2 regions of the Isoptericola sp. NPDC019571 genome follow, and region 1 is predicted to be linked to the other one. Evidence: riboswitches for the same ligand, from Rfam matches in the RefSeq annotation. Region 1 holds a riboswitch; the other holds the start of a gene.
What was found. A riboswitch is a leader RNA that binds a small molecule or an ion and turns the genes downstream of it on or off. The one in region 1 is predicted to bind S-adenosylmethionine.
Positions count from the first base shown of each region.

Region 2: it holds a riboswitch for S-adenosylmethionine, as region 1 does, so the genes downstream of both, ACH443_RS10815 (ABC transporter substrate-binding protein) here and ACH443_RS06305 (hypothetical protein) in region 1, are expected to answer to the same signal.

Region 1 covers NZ_JBIRXZ010000003.1:109,221-116,234, forward strand. Annotated here, with positions in the region: gene ACH443_RS06295 (carbohydrate ABC transporter permease) at 1-572, shown strand, start outside; gene ACH443_RS06300 (hypothetical protein) at 947-3,100, opposite strand; gene ACH443_RS06305 (hypothetical protein) at 3,397-4,122, opposite strand; SAM riboswitch class IV at 4,131-4,249, opposite strand; gene mobF (MobF family relaxase) at 4,994-7,014, shown strand, end outside.
Region 2 covers NZ_JBIRXZ010000005.1:128,316-135,329, forward strand. Annotated here, with positions in the region: gene ACH443_RS10785 (LLM class flavin-dependent oxidoreductase) at 1-293, shown strand, start outside; gene ACH443_RS10790 (rhodanese-like domain-containing protein) at 330-773, shown strand; gene ACH443_RS10795 (LLM class flavin-dependent oxidoreductase) at 828-2,000, shown strand; gene ACH443_RS10800 (LLM class flavin-dependent oxidoreductase) at 2,000-3,148, shown strand; gene ACH443_RS10805 (TlpA family protein disulfide reductase) at 3,245-3,679, shown strand; gene ACH443_RS10810 (DUF4395 domain-containing protein) at 3,711-4,187, shown strand; SAM riboswitch class IV at 4,336-4,449, shown strand; gene ACH443_RS10815 (ABC transporter substrate-binding protein) at 4,528-6,189, shown strand; gene ACH443_RS10820 (ABC transporter permease) at 6,191-7,014, shown strand, end outside.

The DNA.
Region 1 (7,014 bases):
TCGTGCTGGGCTCGCTCGCGTCCTGGGTGCTGGCCCGGCGCACCACCCGCGGCTACGCCGTGCTCTACGCCCTGGCGATCAGCGGCATCGTGCTGCCCCCGGCAGTCGTCACCATCGTGCTGCTGCTGCGCCAGCTCGGCCTCGCCGGCACCGCGATCGGCATGATCGGCGTCTACATGGGCATGTACATGTCGACGGTGATCTTCTTCGTCACCGGCTTCGTGCGGACCATCCCGCACGAGCTCGAGGAGGCCGCCCGCGTCGACGGCGCCCGGCCGCTGCGCGTCTTCGGCACGATCATCCTGCCGCTGCTGGTGCCCGTGCTCTCCACCGCCACGATCCTGATCTGCCTGTACGTGTGGAACGACGTCTTCTACGCGTTCTTCGTCGTCGGCGGGCGGCTCGACACCCTGCCGCTCAACCTCTTCCAGGTCGCCAGCGCCGGGCTCTATCTCGACAACTGGCACCTGATCTTCGCCTACGTGATCCTCATGAGCCTGCCGCTGCTCGTCGTCTTCATCATCGCGCAGCGCAAGATCATCTCGGGCATCACCTCCGGCGCGGTCAAGTGAGCTGAGCATCTCGGGACCCTGCGACGTACGCCGCTTCGTCCCTCGCCTCGGCGGGCGACGTCATCATCACCCGCTGCACGATCGCGGGCTATGCACTGCTCTGTCGACCACGTGGTCGCCAACCTCGTGCCGCGCCTCGTCGCGTGTCGCATCCTGCCGGGTGGGCGGCATCGTGGACTCCTCCGAGGTTGTCAGGCGCACCGACGCCTGCCGTTGCTCAACTGGCAGTCCCGATGCGCCCGCCGCGTCGGTCCGCCAGCCGAGCGACCCGGACCTGCGGCGCGTCTTCGGCGGCTGGGCGATTCCATGGTGACGGCCCGAGACCGAATCTCTTGTCACGCCGTCGAGTCTGGGTCGGCCATTCCGCGCTGGTCTCAGAGGACCTTGATCGAGTGAGCCCTGGCGCTGGCTGCGGTCAGGTACCTCGCGGCCGTCGACGAGGGGGTGAACGACACCACGACGGGGTACGTCCGAGGGCCACGCTTCTTGGGCAGGGAGACGGCGAGCTTGCCCTTGTTCGACGCGGTGAGCGACACCTTCTTGGTCGTCGTGCCGACCTTGACGGTGACGGTGCCGACGGGTGCACTGACGCCGGTGGCCTTGACGGTGACGGCCACCTTCGGCGCCGTCGTGCGGCGGATCGTCTTGGCCGCCGGTGTTCCGGTGACGGTCGGCTTGACCTTCGGCACGACCGTGGTTGAGGCCGTGGTCGCCGAGGCGCTGGTGTATCCGGACTTGGTCGCGGTGACTCTCACACTCAGGCGTGCGCCGACGTCCGAGGTGGTGATCCGGTAGCTCGACGCGGTCGCCCCTGCGATGGACTTCCCGGACCGGAGCCACTGGTATCGCAGGGTGATGCCGCTCGTCGACCACTTGCCTGGGGTGGCGGTCAGGAGCGACCCGACCTTCGTGCTGCCGCCGAAGGTCGGCGCGCTCGTCGCGCGGGGCGCCGGGCCGGGCAGCACCTTGGCGGCAGTGGTCGTCGAGGTGGCGTCGCGGTAGCCGGTGTGTCGCGCCGTGATCCTGGCCGAGAGCTGATGGCCGGCATCGGCCGCGATCGGCCGATAGGACGACGAGGTGGCACCTGGGATCGCCGCGCCGTCCCGGAGCCAGGCGTAAGAGTACGTGGCGTGCGGGACGTTCCACGTCCCCGGCTTGACGCTGACGGCGGTGCCGACCGTCGGCGAACCGGAGAGGGTCGGCCGTACGGTGTTCGTCATGGTCACGGCGATGTCAGCGCCCGTGACGGTCGAGTCGCAGTCTTGGACGGTGACGGACTTCCCGGACGTCGTGTCCCCGCCGTGGTAGTAGGTGGCCGAGATCTTGGGGTCGTAGCTGAAGCCCTCGGCGGACACCGAGTACCTCCCGGGAGCAAGTCCGGTGATCTCGAACGTGCCGTCTTCGTCGCGCGAGCTTGACCGGCTCGACGAGTCGTCGTCGAGGTTCGTCGCCGAGATGCCCCACAGCCTCATCTGGGGCCATCCGTCGAGCCCGGTCACCCGGCCCGAGATCGAGCCGCATGCCGTGAGCGTGACGTCGACGTTCTCGGTGATCTCGCCGCCGACGAGGGCCACCGGCGTGGCGCCGTTCATGCCGAGCGACCCGCCGGCACCGTCGTAGAACCTCGAGGCGAAGCCTTCTCCGCCGTCGAACTTCACGAGGTAGTTTCCCGGCGCGATCCCGGCGCGGTCGAGCGACCGCGCTGAGATCACGTAGCCGCCCCCTGCCCCGGTCGGCCATGCGTCCGCGTCGTACGCGTGCCGCCCGTCCGTCGTGTACAGGGTCACTCCCCGGGCGAACTGCGGATCGAGCGTGGGGCCGTCGATCCGGCCGGTGATCCGCCCTCCCGGGAGCGCCTCCAACGAGAGGTCGAGCTGCGCTCCCGGCGTGATGTCGATCAGCTCGGCGGCGTCGGCGTCGGCGACGCCGGGATAGTAGGTCGGCAGGTAGCCCACCCGACCCGCGTTGGCGTCGACCCTGAGGCGCCACTGCCCGAACATCCGGGTCCGGAACGTGTAGACGTCCGCCGACGAGATCCCCGAGTAATCGGCACGTACCGTCCCGTCCGAGGCCTCAAGGTTCGCTGTCCCGATGCCCCAGACATCACCGTCGATCCCCGTCACACGGACGGTGACGGAAGCGCTGGGCTGCGGCTGGTAGTCCACCCGCAGCAGCTGGGACCCGTCCCCGACCGTGACCGGGACACGATCTGCGGCCACGGCGTCGTCGGCCTCGTCGCGGACCGTGACGAAGTAGTCGCCAGTCTCGAGGCCGTCGGCCGAGTACGCGTTCTCGGCCTGCACGCCGTCGGACGGCAACCAGGTGCCGTCGTAGAGCCAGCCCGAACCGTGAACCGTGCCGTCGGCGTCCTCGACCGTCACCCACGGCCGGACAAAGTCGCAGTCGTCCGCGGCGACCTGTGAACAGTCCTTGTCGACGACGACCGTCAGGAGCCCGGAAGCGTCGTCGGCAAGCGCTGGGGCCGTCGAAGCCGCCACCATCGACATCGAGACCACCGCTGCGGCCACGATGCGTCCTGCACGTCCCACGAGTACCTCCGCTGTCAGGGCCATCGATGGCCCTCAGGGCACGCTCCGGGAACCCGTGGCGCAGCCGAAGAATAGGGCCACCGACGAACACGCATCTCCACGCGGGCGGGTGAACTTCGCCAGGCCACAACCACGGACGTCGGCCAGCCCTCGCGTGGGGGCGTCGGACCGCGGACAGCGACGAGTCGCCGGGCACACTCCGCCATCCGGCAGGAGGCCTCCCTGACGGTCAGGTGTGGCGGCGGTGCCGCACCAGCCTGGTCGAGGATCGCGGCCTACCGGACCGACCTTGCCCTTGCCGCCTTGAGGACTCCGGCAATCGCTCGGGCCAGGTCTCGAGGAACCTGTGCGGTGACACGGGCGGTGCGGTCCAGCTCGGCGCGGGCTCGTGCTCGCCGGACGTATCGTTCCCTGCGCCGGAGCCAGTCGGCGAGGGAATCGACGTCGGACAGCGCACGATCGCGGACGGCATGGCCGGTGGGATCGAGCGCCTGGAGCCAGTCGGCGTACCTGCGCACGCGGTCGGGCATCGCGTCCGGAACGAGGGCATACGCGCGCAGGTCGTCGTAGCCGACGAGCTCTCGCGGCGCCGTTCCCGGTAGCCCCTCCTCCAGCCGCACGATCCCGAGCGCACGCGCGCGTACGAACACGCTCGCCAGCCGCGCCTGCCGGTACGCGAGCGCCTGCCTGACGGGCTCCCAGTCGGAGTCGTACGGGTCGTGCAGACCGCCGATGCGCCCACTCCCACCGACGAGGCGCCCGGCCCTGGGGCCCTCATCCAGTCCTGCGCGACGGGTCACCTCGCCGTCCAGGGCGCGGCAGGCGTCGCACAGGGTCTGGGAGAACCGGAACATGCTCATCGGCCAGTCACCGACGAGGCACGCGGTGCACAGCTGCCCCTCCGAAATGACATACCGGCCAGCGCCGGTGGCCCGCGAGACGGTCGCGGGATCGGGGCGCCACTCGACGTGACCATCGGGGCGCAGGGACTTGCGACTCATCGTGTCTCCCATCGCACTTCCCACCGCGCGGCTGCGGCGGGCCGGTCTTCCCTCCGAGGCACCGTGCGCGAGGTAGCGCGGTTGCCGGATCAGCACGCGGAGGGCGTGTCGCTGATCGCTCTTGACCTGGGCAGGAAGCTAGCACAGGGACTTTCCAGCCGTGCGCGTCGGCTCTTCACGGCGCCGACGAAGTGCGTGTTCGTCGGCTCGGCAACCCTGGCCGCCGAGATCGCCGTCCGTGTCCCGGAGGACGCGTCGACGGCCACTAAGAACGGACGTCTACACGTCTGGCACCCGAGGCGGGCCGAATCACAGCTGGTCGTGGATACCTACAGCGGTTCGCCACAACTCTTGCAGGTCGTCTCGCCGTCCTCGTAGATCGCTCCGCAGCAGTACCGAGGGCCGGAGTCATCATCGGCATAGCACTCGGAGCACATGCCCGACACCACGTCGTCCTCCGGGACCTCCCGGCCGCACGAGTCGCAGATCATCGTTGTCGCAATCTCCATGGCGTTGCTGTCGGCGCCGCCACCGAAAAGTTGGCTGAGGAAGCCCATTGCTCTCCTTTACAACGTTCAATGCGGGTGCGTGTCTGCGTCCCGCTGGGGTAACGGGTGCCGACGCAGACAAGCGGCCCATTGGCCCACGCCGGAGCGTTGCACGAAAGAACTCGTCTGCCTGCGTTCACGTGCGGATTTCACCCGATCGGAAGATGCGTCCGCTGCTTGGGAGCGCCGGGGGCCGCTCCCAAGCTCGCCGGGTTGGCCGCCAGCGCTGAGCACGAGCGGGAGAGAACCACCGGCGCGGAATTCCTTCAGGGCCGCGAGGGGCGTCGGGGACACACCTGTCAGGTGTGACGGTCTCGATGCGCGTGATCTCGGCTGGGCAGGGGTACGCCTACCTGCTGCGGTCGGTCGTGACCGGGGACGGGCACGAGCCGCAGGCGTCGGCGTTCACGAGGTACTTCACCGAGGCGGGCACGCCGCCCGGGGTGTGGATGGGCAGGGGCGTCGAACACCTGGGCGACGGCGCACTGCAGGCGGGGATGACGGTGACGCCGGCGCAGCTGCAGGCGCTGCTCGGGCACGGTGTGGACCCGGTCTCCGGTGAGCCGCTGGGGCGGCCGTTCCGCGAGTACCCGACGGCGAAGGATCGGGCCGCGCGTCGGGTCCATGGCATCGACCGGTCACTGCCGGCGGCGGAGTTCGACGCCGAGGTGGCGCGGATCCGAGTGCAGGAGGCGGCGCGCGGCAGCCAGACGGCGACGGCAGGGTTCGATCTGACGTTCTCGGTGCCGAAGTCGGTGTCGGTGCTGTGGGGGTTGGCGGACGCGACGACGCAGGAGCTGATCGTCGCGGCGCACCACGACGCGGTCGGCCAGGTGCTGGACTTCCTCGAGCGGGAGGTCGCGGCCACGCGCACGGGGCATGGGGGAGTGGCGCAGGTCCCCGTGGTGGGGGTGGCGGCGACGGCATACGACCACTGGGACTCGCGGGCGAACGACCCGCAACTGCACACGCACCTGGTGATCTCGAACAAGGTCAAGGCCGCTCACGACGGCCAGTGGCGCACGCTGGACTCGCGCGCCCTGCACCACGCGGTCGTCGCGCTGTCGGAGCACTACAACGCCGTTCTTGCCGACCGGCTCACGAACACGTTCGGGGTCGGGTGGGAGCGGCGCGACCGCGGGCCCGAACGGTCCACGCGGTGGGAGGTCGCCGGCGTCCGGGACGAGCTGCTGGCGGAGTTCTCCTCCCGCAGCCGGGACATCGAGGTCGTCAAGGGCCGCCTCATCGATGAGTTCGTCACGTCGCACGGGCGCCGACCGTCCGCGAGGCAGGTCGTGAAGCTGCGCGCGCAGGCCACGCTCGAGACGCGCCCCGAGAAGACCATCCACTCCCTGGCGGGGCTGACCGCGGACTGGTGGCGTCGAGCGCAACCCCTGCTCGGCAGGGAGCCGACGGCCTGGGCGCGGCGCGTGGCACTCGGCGGGTCCGTACCGGTCCCTAGCGCGGACGCCGTCCCGCCTGACCTGGTCGACGATGTCTCCGCCCAGGTCGTCAACGTCGTCTCGCAGAAGCGCGCCACCTGGACGCACTGGAACCTGTGGGCGGAGCCTCCCGACAGACGATGGGTTGGCGGATGGCGACCGCCGCCGACCGCGAGCGGGTCGTGGCGCTCGTGGTGGACGCCGCCACGCGGCGGACGGTCCAGCTCACGCCGGGCGAGCTGGCAAGCACCCCGGCGGCGATGCGCCGGCCCGACGGGACGAGCACCCTGCGCCCGCAGCACAGCGAGAAAGTTCACCAGCCACGAACCGCTGGCCATGGAGGACCGGCTCCTGCTCCTCGCCGCCGACGCCGGTGGGCCAGCGGTCGACCGAACGACGGCGTCGCGAGTCGTTGCTGGACGCACGCCCGACGGCGCGCGGCTCGACATCGAGCAGGCTCACGCCGTCGCGCAGCTCCTGGCGTCGGGTCGGCGGCTGGACCTGCTCGTCGGACCGGCTGGCACGGGCAAGACCACGGCGATGTGTGCCCTGGCGATGGGGTGGATTGCGGCGCACGGGCGGGGGAGCGTCGTGGGGATGGCACCGTCAGCCGCGGCGGCTCAGGTGCTGGCGGAGGACCTTGGCATTCGTTGCGACAACACGGCGAAGTGGATCCACGACCACCGGCGCGGGCGCAAGGACTTCGCTCCGGGCCAACTGGTCATCGTCGACGAGGCCACGCTCGCCTCCACCCGGGCCCTGGACACGATCACTTCCCGTGCCGTGCGGGTGGGTGCGAAGGTGGTGCTCGTCGGCGACCCGGCTCAGCTGCAGTCCGTGGACGCGGGCGGCGCCTTCGCGATGCTGGTCTCGGCGCGAGGTGACGACGCGGCGCGGCTGAC
Region 2 (7,014 bases), on a different contig from region 1:
ACGGCGCGATCGCCTACCCGCGCCCCGCCGACGCCACGGACTGGGCCGAGCGCCCCGAGGACGAGCGCGCGGTGGTCGCCGACCGGGTGGACACGCGCGTCGTCGGCGACCCGGCGACCGTCGTGGGCCGCCTGGAGACCCTGGCCCGGGTCACCGGGGCCGACGAGCTCCTCGTCACCACCGCCGCGCACGACCTCGCCGACCGGCAGCGGTCGTTCGCGCTGCTCGCCCAGGCGTGGGGTGCGACCGAGGGCGAGGCGCCCCGCGTCCCCGCCCTGGCCGCGACGCCCTGACCCGCACCGACCGACCACCACCCCTCAAGGAGGACCATGACCACGTCCGAGACCGCGCCCGATACCGCGCCCGAGACCACGTCCGAGACCGTGCCCGGGACGGCACCCGGAGGCACCGGTCCGACCACGCCGCCGACGCAGGACGCGCGCACGGCCGGCGCGCGGGTCGCCGACGGCGCCCTGCTGGTCGACGTGCGGTCGGCGCGCGGCCGCGCCGCCACCGGCGACATCCCCGGGGCGACGCTCGCCGACCGGGACGACCTGGACGCGCTCTTCGGCCCGGCCGACGCGCCTGCGATCTCGCTCGACACCCCGGTCGTCGTGGTCTGCGGCTCGATCGACGGCTCCGGACCGGTCGCCGCGGCGCTCACGGCCCGCGGCTTCACCGACGTGACCCACGTCGACGGCGGGTTCCCCGCCTGGCGCGACGCCGGCCTTCCGGCGACCGCGCCGTCGGACGGCCCCGCCGCGGGCGCCTGACCCGCCCGGCACGAGCACGACCCCAGCCCCACCGCTGCAGCGAAGGAGACCACCATGCCCGTCGAGTTCCTCGGCATCGCCACCACGAACGACGCGTCCGAGACGTCCGCCCGCACCACCGCCGCGTTCGACCCCGCCTACCTGGAGCGCATCGTGCGCGCGCACGAGGACAACGGGTGGACGCGGGTCCTGTTCGCCTACGGGTCCTCCGGCCCGGAGCCGGCGGCCCTCGCCGCGTACACGGCGGCACGTCTGCAGAGCATCGAGCTGCTGCTGGCCCACCGGCCCAACGTCTCGTACCCGACGTACGCCGCCAAGACGTTCGCCACCCTCGACCAGCTCTCCGGGGGCCGGTTGTCGGTGCACTTCATCACCGGCGGCAACGACCACGAGCAGGGCCGCGAGGGCGACCGGCTCACCAAGGACGATCGGTACGCGCGCACCCACGAGTACATCCGGATCGTCAAGCAGGCGTGGTCCAGCGCGGAGGCGTTCGACCACCACGGCGAGTTCTACGACTTCGAGGACTTCGTGCTCGACGCGAAGCCGGTCGAGGGCCACGTGCCGACGATCTCCTTCGGGGGGTCCTCGGATGCCGCCTTCCGGGTTGGGGCGGCCGAGGCCGACATCTACGCCGTGTGGGGCGAGCCCCTGGCCCGCACGCAGGAGCAGATCGACCGCGTGCACGCCGAGGCCGCGGCCGCGGGACGCACGACGCCGCCGCGCATCCACGCGGCCTTCCGGCCGATCGTGGCGCCCACCGAGGAGCTGGCCTGGGAGAAGGCGCACCGCGTGCTGGACCGGATCGAGGCGCGCAAGGCGCAGCTGGGCGGGCAGCTGTCCCGGCGGCACCCGATCGACAGGCCCGAGAACGCCGGGTCGCAGCGCCTGCTCGAGATCGCCGCCGCGGGGGACCGGTACGACACCGCGCTCTGGACCGCCACGGCGAAGGCGACGGGAGGGGCCGGCAACTCCAACGCGCTGGTCGGCACGCCCGAGCAGGTCGCGGAGGCGCTGCTCGCCTACTACGACCTCGGGGTGCGGGTCATCTCGGCGCGCGGTTACGACCTGCTCGACGACGCCATCGACTTCGGCAGACACGTCATCCCGCTCGTGCGCGAGGGCGTGGCCGCGCGCGACCGCTCGACCGCCCGGGCCGCTGCGACGGCCGAGGCCTCCGCGGATGCCGACGGCGCGGCGGTCGGCACCGGGGAGCGCGTGGCCTGATGCGCTTCCAGCTGCTCGACATCGTCTTCAACCCGCCCCATCCCGTCACGGGAGAGGCGGTGCCGCCCGCGGACCGCCTCGCGCGCGTCGTCGAGCACGCGGTGCTGGCCGAGGAGCTCGGGTTCGACTCGTTCGCGGTCGGGGAGCGGCACGCCGGCGACGTGCTGTCGTCCGCGCCCACCGTGATCCTCGGGGCGGTGGCGGCCCGCACCCGCCGCATCCTGCTGTCGACCGGCGTGACCGTGCTGTCCCTGCTCGACCCGATCCGGGTGGCGGAGGACCTGGCGACCGTCGACCAGCTCTCCCGCGGGCGGCTGGAGATCGTCATCGGCAAGGGCAACGAGGAGCTGCAGTACCCGCTGCTCGGCCTCGACATCGCGAAGCAGTACGAGTACCTCGAGGAGAACTACGAGCTCCTGCGGCTGCTCCTGTCGTCCGAGGACGTCACCTGGTCAGGCCGCCACCGCCACCGGCTGGAGCACGCCACCACACTGCCGCGACCCTTCGCCGGGCCCTTCCGCATCTGGCACGGGTCCGCGACGAGCGAGTTCGCCGTCGACCTGGCCGCCCGGTGGGGCGACCCGATCGTGAGCGCCAACGCGCTGCAGCCGCGGGAGAGCTACGGGCGGCTGATCGACCGGTACCGCGAGCGGTACGCGGCCGCCGGGCACGACCCGGCGTTCCGGTTCGTCGGCGCCGGCTCCGGGGGCCTGTTCCTCGCCGACACCACGGAGCAGGCGATCGAGCAGTACCGGCCGCTGTACGAGGGGCAGGTCGCGCGGCTGCGGGCGCGCGGCTACGACCCCGCGACGCACGTCGGCAAGGCCCAGGCGTTCGAGACGATCGAGGACGCCGTCGAGCGCGGCCCGGCGCTGGTCGGGTCGCCCGAGCGGGTGGCCGAGAAGATCCTCGACTACCACGGCTCCTTCGGGCACGTGCTGCAGTCCGTCTCGGTGAACCACCTGCTGGAGCCGTCCCGCCAGGAGGACGTGCTGCGCCGGTTCGCGGCCGAGGTCGCGCCCGTCGTGCGCGCCGAGGTCACGACGACGCTCTGGGGGCCCGACGACGAGCGGCGGGCCGCCGGCCTCACCGCGGCGCAGGCCCCCGCGGTGCACGACGGCACGCGTGCCGCGGCGCTGACCGTCTGACCGCCTGGCGGGGTGTCCGGCATGCGGTCATCCCGTCGACCGGATGGTGGGCGCCGGGGAGAATGGCCGCGACGTCGACCGTGTGAGGAGGCCACCGTGACGGTCCAGCCCACCCAGCTGGTGATCCTGGCCGTGCTCGTCCTGGCGACCGTCGTCCTCGGCGCGGTGTGGAGGTCCCGCCAGGGGCGCGTCCGCACCACGCCCGCGCGGCAGGACCCCGTCGTGGACTGGGCGGCCCGCGGGGTCCGGCTGGGGGAGCGGGCGACGTTCGTCCAGCTGTCCGCCGAGGTGTGCGCCCCGTGCCGCGCCACGGCCCGCGTGCTGGAGGGCCTCGTCGAGCGCGAGGCCGGCGTGGAGCACCACGAGCTCGACGTCGACGACCATCTCGACCTCGTGCGCGAGCTCGGCGTCCTCACCACCCCGACGGTGCTGGTGCTGGACGCGACCGGGGCGCAGGCCGCCCGCAGCAGCGGCGGGATGTCGCCCGCTCAGGCGCGCCAGGCCCTGGCCGCCGTCGTCCCCGTCGGCTGAGCCCGCCGAACCCCGTCCCCGAGGAGAACCGATGACCTCCGAGCGTCCCGCCGGCCAGGCCCCCGTCACGCGGGCCCCGGCCGGCATCGACCCGCGCGGCCCTCGGGTGGGCGCCGCCGTCACGGCGCTGCTGCTCGCCGTGGTCGTGCTCCTCGGGGCGAGCCCCGCCGGCCTCGTGCTGCTCGCCGTCGTGGCCGCCGGGTTCCTCCTGGGCGCCGTGCGCGGCGCGCAGGGCACGGTGCAGGGCTGGCTCTTCAAGACCCTCATTCGCCCCCGGCTCGCGCCGCCCGCCGAGCTCGAGGACCCGCGCCCGCCGCGGTTCGCCCAGCTCGTCGGCCTCGTCGTCACGGGCGTCGGCGTCGTGCTCGGGCTCGCAGGCGTGCTGGCCGCGGTGCCGTGGGCCGCGGGGATCGCGTTCGTCGCGGCCGGCCTCAACGCCGTCGTCGGCCTGTGCCTCGGCTGCGAGCTCTACCTGCTCGGCGCGCGCCTGCGGCCCTCCGCCCGCTGAGGCCGCCGCCCACCACCGGACCCCTCGAGGCCCCGCCGTCACCGACGGCGGGGCCTTCGGCGTCTGCGGCGCCCGTCCCGCGTCCGTGATGTGAGACGACCCGCCCGACCCTTGACTCGGGAGGCCGCGGCGGCTTCCCTGCCGCCCAGGTGACGAGCGCCAGCACCCAGGCCCGGCTCGCTGGCCAGCAACCCTTCGACGTGACGGGGTGCTCCGGGAACGACCTGACCCCGCCGCGCCCGCGGCCGGGTAAGCACGGCTCCGGTCGTCCATGACCGCGCCCCGGCCCGTGCCGGCGCGGGGGTGGGCGACCCGCCATGACCACGAGGAACACCACGCGATGACCACCACCCCGCGCGCACCGCGCACCCAGGACCCCAGGCGCACCCCGCGACGCTGCGTCGTCGGGCTCGCCGCCACCGTCTCGGCCGCCGGCCTCCTGCTCAGCGCCTGCTCGACGGGCGCCGACGCCGCGGGCACCGGCACCGACGCGGGCGGCGAGCCCGTCGCCGGCGGCGACCTGACGTTCGCCATCACGGTGGACTCGCACTGCGTCGACCCGCAGCAGGTCGGCAACAACGACGCGATCGCGGCCGCCCGTCAGACCGTCGCGTCGCTCACCGCCCAGGACCCGGAGTCCGGCGAGATCCTGCCCTGGCTCGCGGAGAGCTGGGAGGTGAACGACGACGCCTCCAGCTACACGTTCCACCTGCGCGACGACGCCACGTTCGCCGACGGCACGCCGATCGACGCCGCCGCGGTGAAGACCAACTTCGACGCGATCGTCGACCTGGGTGCCGTGGCGTCCCTCGGCTCCCAGTACCTCGTCGGCTACGCGGGCACCACCGTCGTGGACGAGCACACCGTGACCGTCGACTTCGACGAGCCGAGCGCGCAGTTCCTCCAGGCGACGTCGACGTTCTCCCTCGGCCTGCTCTCGCCCGACTCGGCGACCCTCTCGACCGAGGACCGCTGCGCCGGGAAGTACGTCGGCTCCGGGCCGTTCGCCGTGAAGTCCTACACCCCGGACCAGGAGATCGTGCTGGAGAAGGTCGCGGGCTACGACTGGGGGTCGGAGGCCAGCAGCCACACGGGCGAGGCGTACCTCGACACGGTGACCCTGAAGGTCATCCCCGAGGCGGGTGTGCGCTCCGGATCCCTGCAGTCGGGACAGATCGACGCGACCGCCGCGCTGAACGCCGTCGACCTGCCGCAGTTCGACGGCAACGGGTTCTGGCTGTCCTACCGCGCGAACCCGGGCGTCGTGTTCAACCTGTTCCCCAACGAGTCCAGCCCGCTGGCCGCCGACGAGGCCGTGCGCACCGCGCTCGTCAAGGGGATCGACCGCCAGCAGATCGTGGACACCGTGCTGACCCCGCAGGACCAGCCGGCCACCGGTGTGCTGTCCCGTTCGACGCCGCTGTTCGAGGGTGCGGACGACCTGCTCGCGTACGACCCCGAGGGTGCGACGAAGGTCCTGGACGACGCGGGCTGGGTCGTGGGCGCCGACGGCATCCGCGAGAAGGACGGTCGGAGGCTCTCCACCACGGTGACGTTCTGGCAGGAGCCCGGCGCGCTCGAGCTCGTGCAGCAGCAGCTCCGGCAGATCGGGGTCGACCTGCAGCTCAAGCACGTCACGGTGGCCGAGAAGGAGGCGGCCACCGCCGCCGGCGACTTCGACTTCGACTACTACAACCTCACCCGGTCGGACGCCGACGTGCTGCGCACGATCTTCTCGGCGAACGCGCGCAACGTGAACCAGCGCGACCCGGAGGAGGTCGACGAGCTGCTCGACGACTCGGCCGCCGCCACCGACCCCGAGGAGCGCCGGACGCTGGTCTCCGAGGCGTCGAGGCTGCTGCTGGAGCGTGGTCACGCCATCCCGGTCTACGAGCTGTCCACCACGATCGCGGCGGCCGACCGCGTGCAGGGGCTGACCTTCGAGGCCTCCTCGCGGCTCGACTTCTACGACGCCTGGGTGACCGACGGCGCGGGAGAGTGAGATGACCCGCTACGTGCTGCGACGGGCCGGGCAGGGGGTGTTCGTCCTCTGGGCGGCCTTCACCGTCGCGTTCTTCGTCCTGTACCTGCTGCCGAGCGACCCGGCCGCGCTGGTCGCGTCCGGGGGCGGCGAGGTGAGCCAGGTCGACCCGGCCCAGCTCGCCGCGCTGCGCGCGGAGCACGGGCTCGACCGCCCGATCCTCGTGCAGTACGGCGACGCGCTCCTCGGCGCGCTGGCCGGCGACTTCGGCGCCTCGTACGTGAGCGGCGCCTCCGCGACGGCCCTCGTCGCGCAGGCGCTGCCCGAGACGCTCAGGCTCACCGGTGCGGCGCTCCTTGTCGCCGTCCTCGGCGGGACGGCGGTCGCGGTGGCCAGCGTCCTCCCGCGGGCCCGGTTCCTGCGCCAGGCGCTGTCCGCGCTGCCGCCGCTCGGCGTCGCCCTGCCCACGTTCTTCGTGGGCCTGGTGCTGCTGCAGTGGTTCTCGTTCCGGCTGCCGGTGTTCCCGGCGATCGGCAACGAGGGCGCCGTCAGCCTGGTGCTGCCCACGATCACGCTGGCCGTCCCGGCCGGGGCGCAGCTCGCGCAGATCCTGTCCCGCTCCCTGCGCGGCACGCTCGGCGAGCCCTACGTCGAGACGGCGTGGGCGAAGGGCGCGAGCCGCGCCCGGGTGCATCTCGCGCACGCCCTGCGCAACGCCGCCATCCCGGCGTTCACCGTTCTCGGCGTCATGGTGGGTGGCCTGCTCGGCGGCGCCGTCGTGACTGAGACCGTGTTCTCGCGGCAGGGGCTCGGGCGGCTCACGGTGCAGTCGGTCAACCAGCAGGA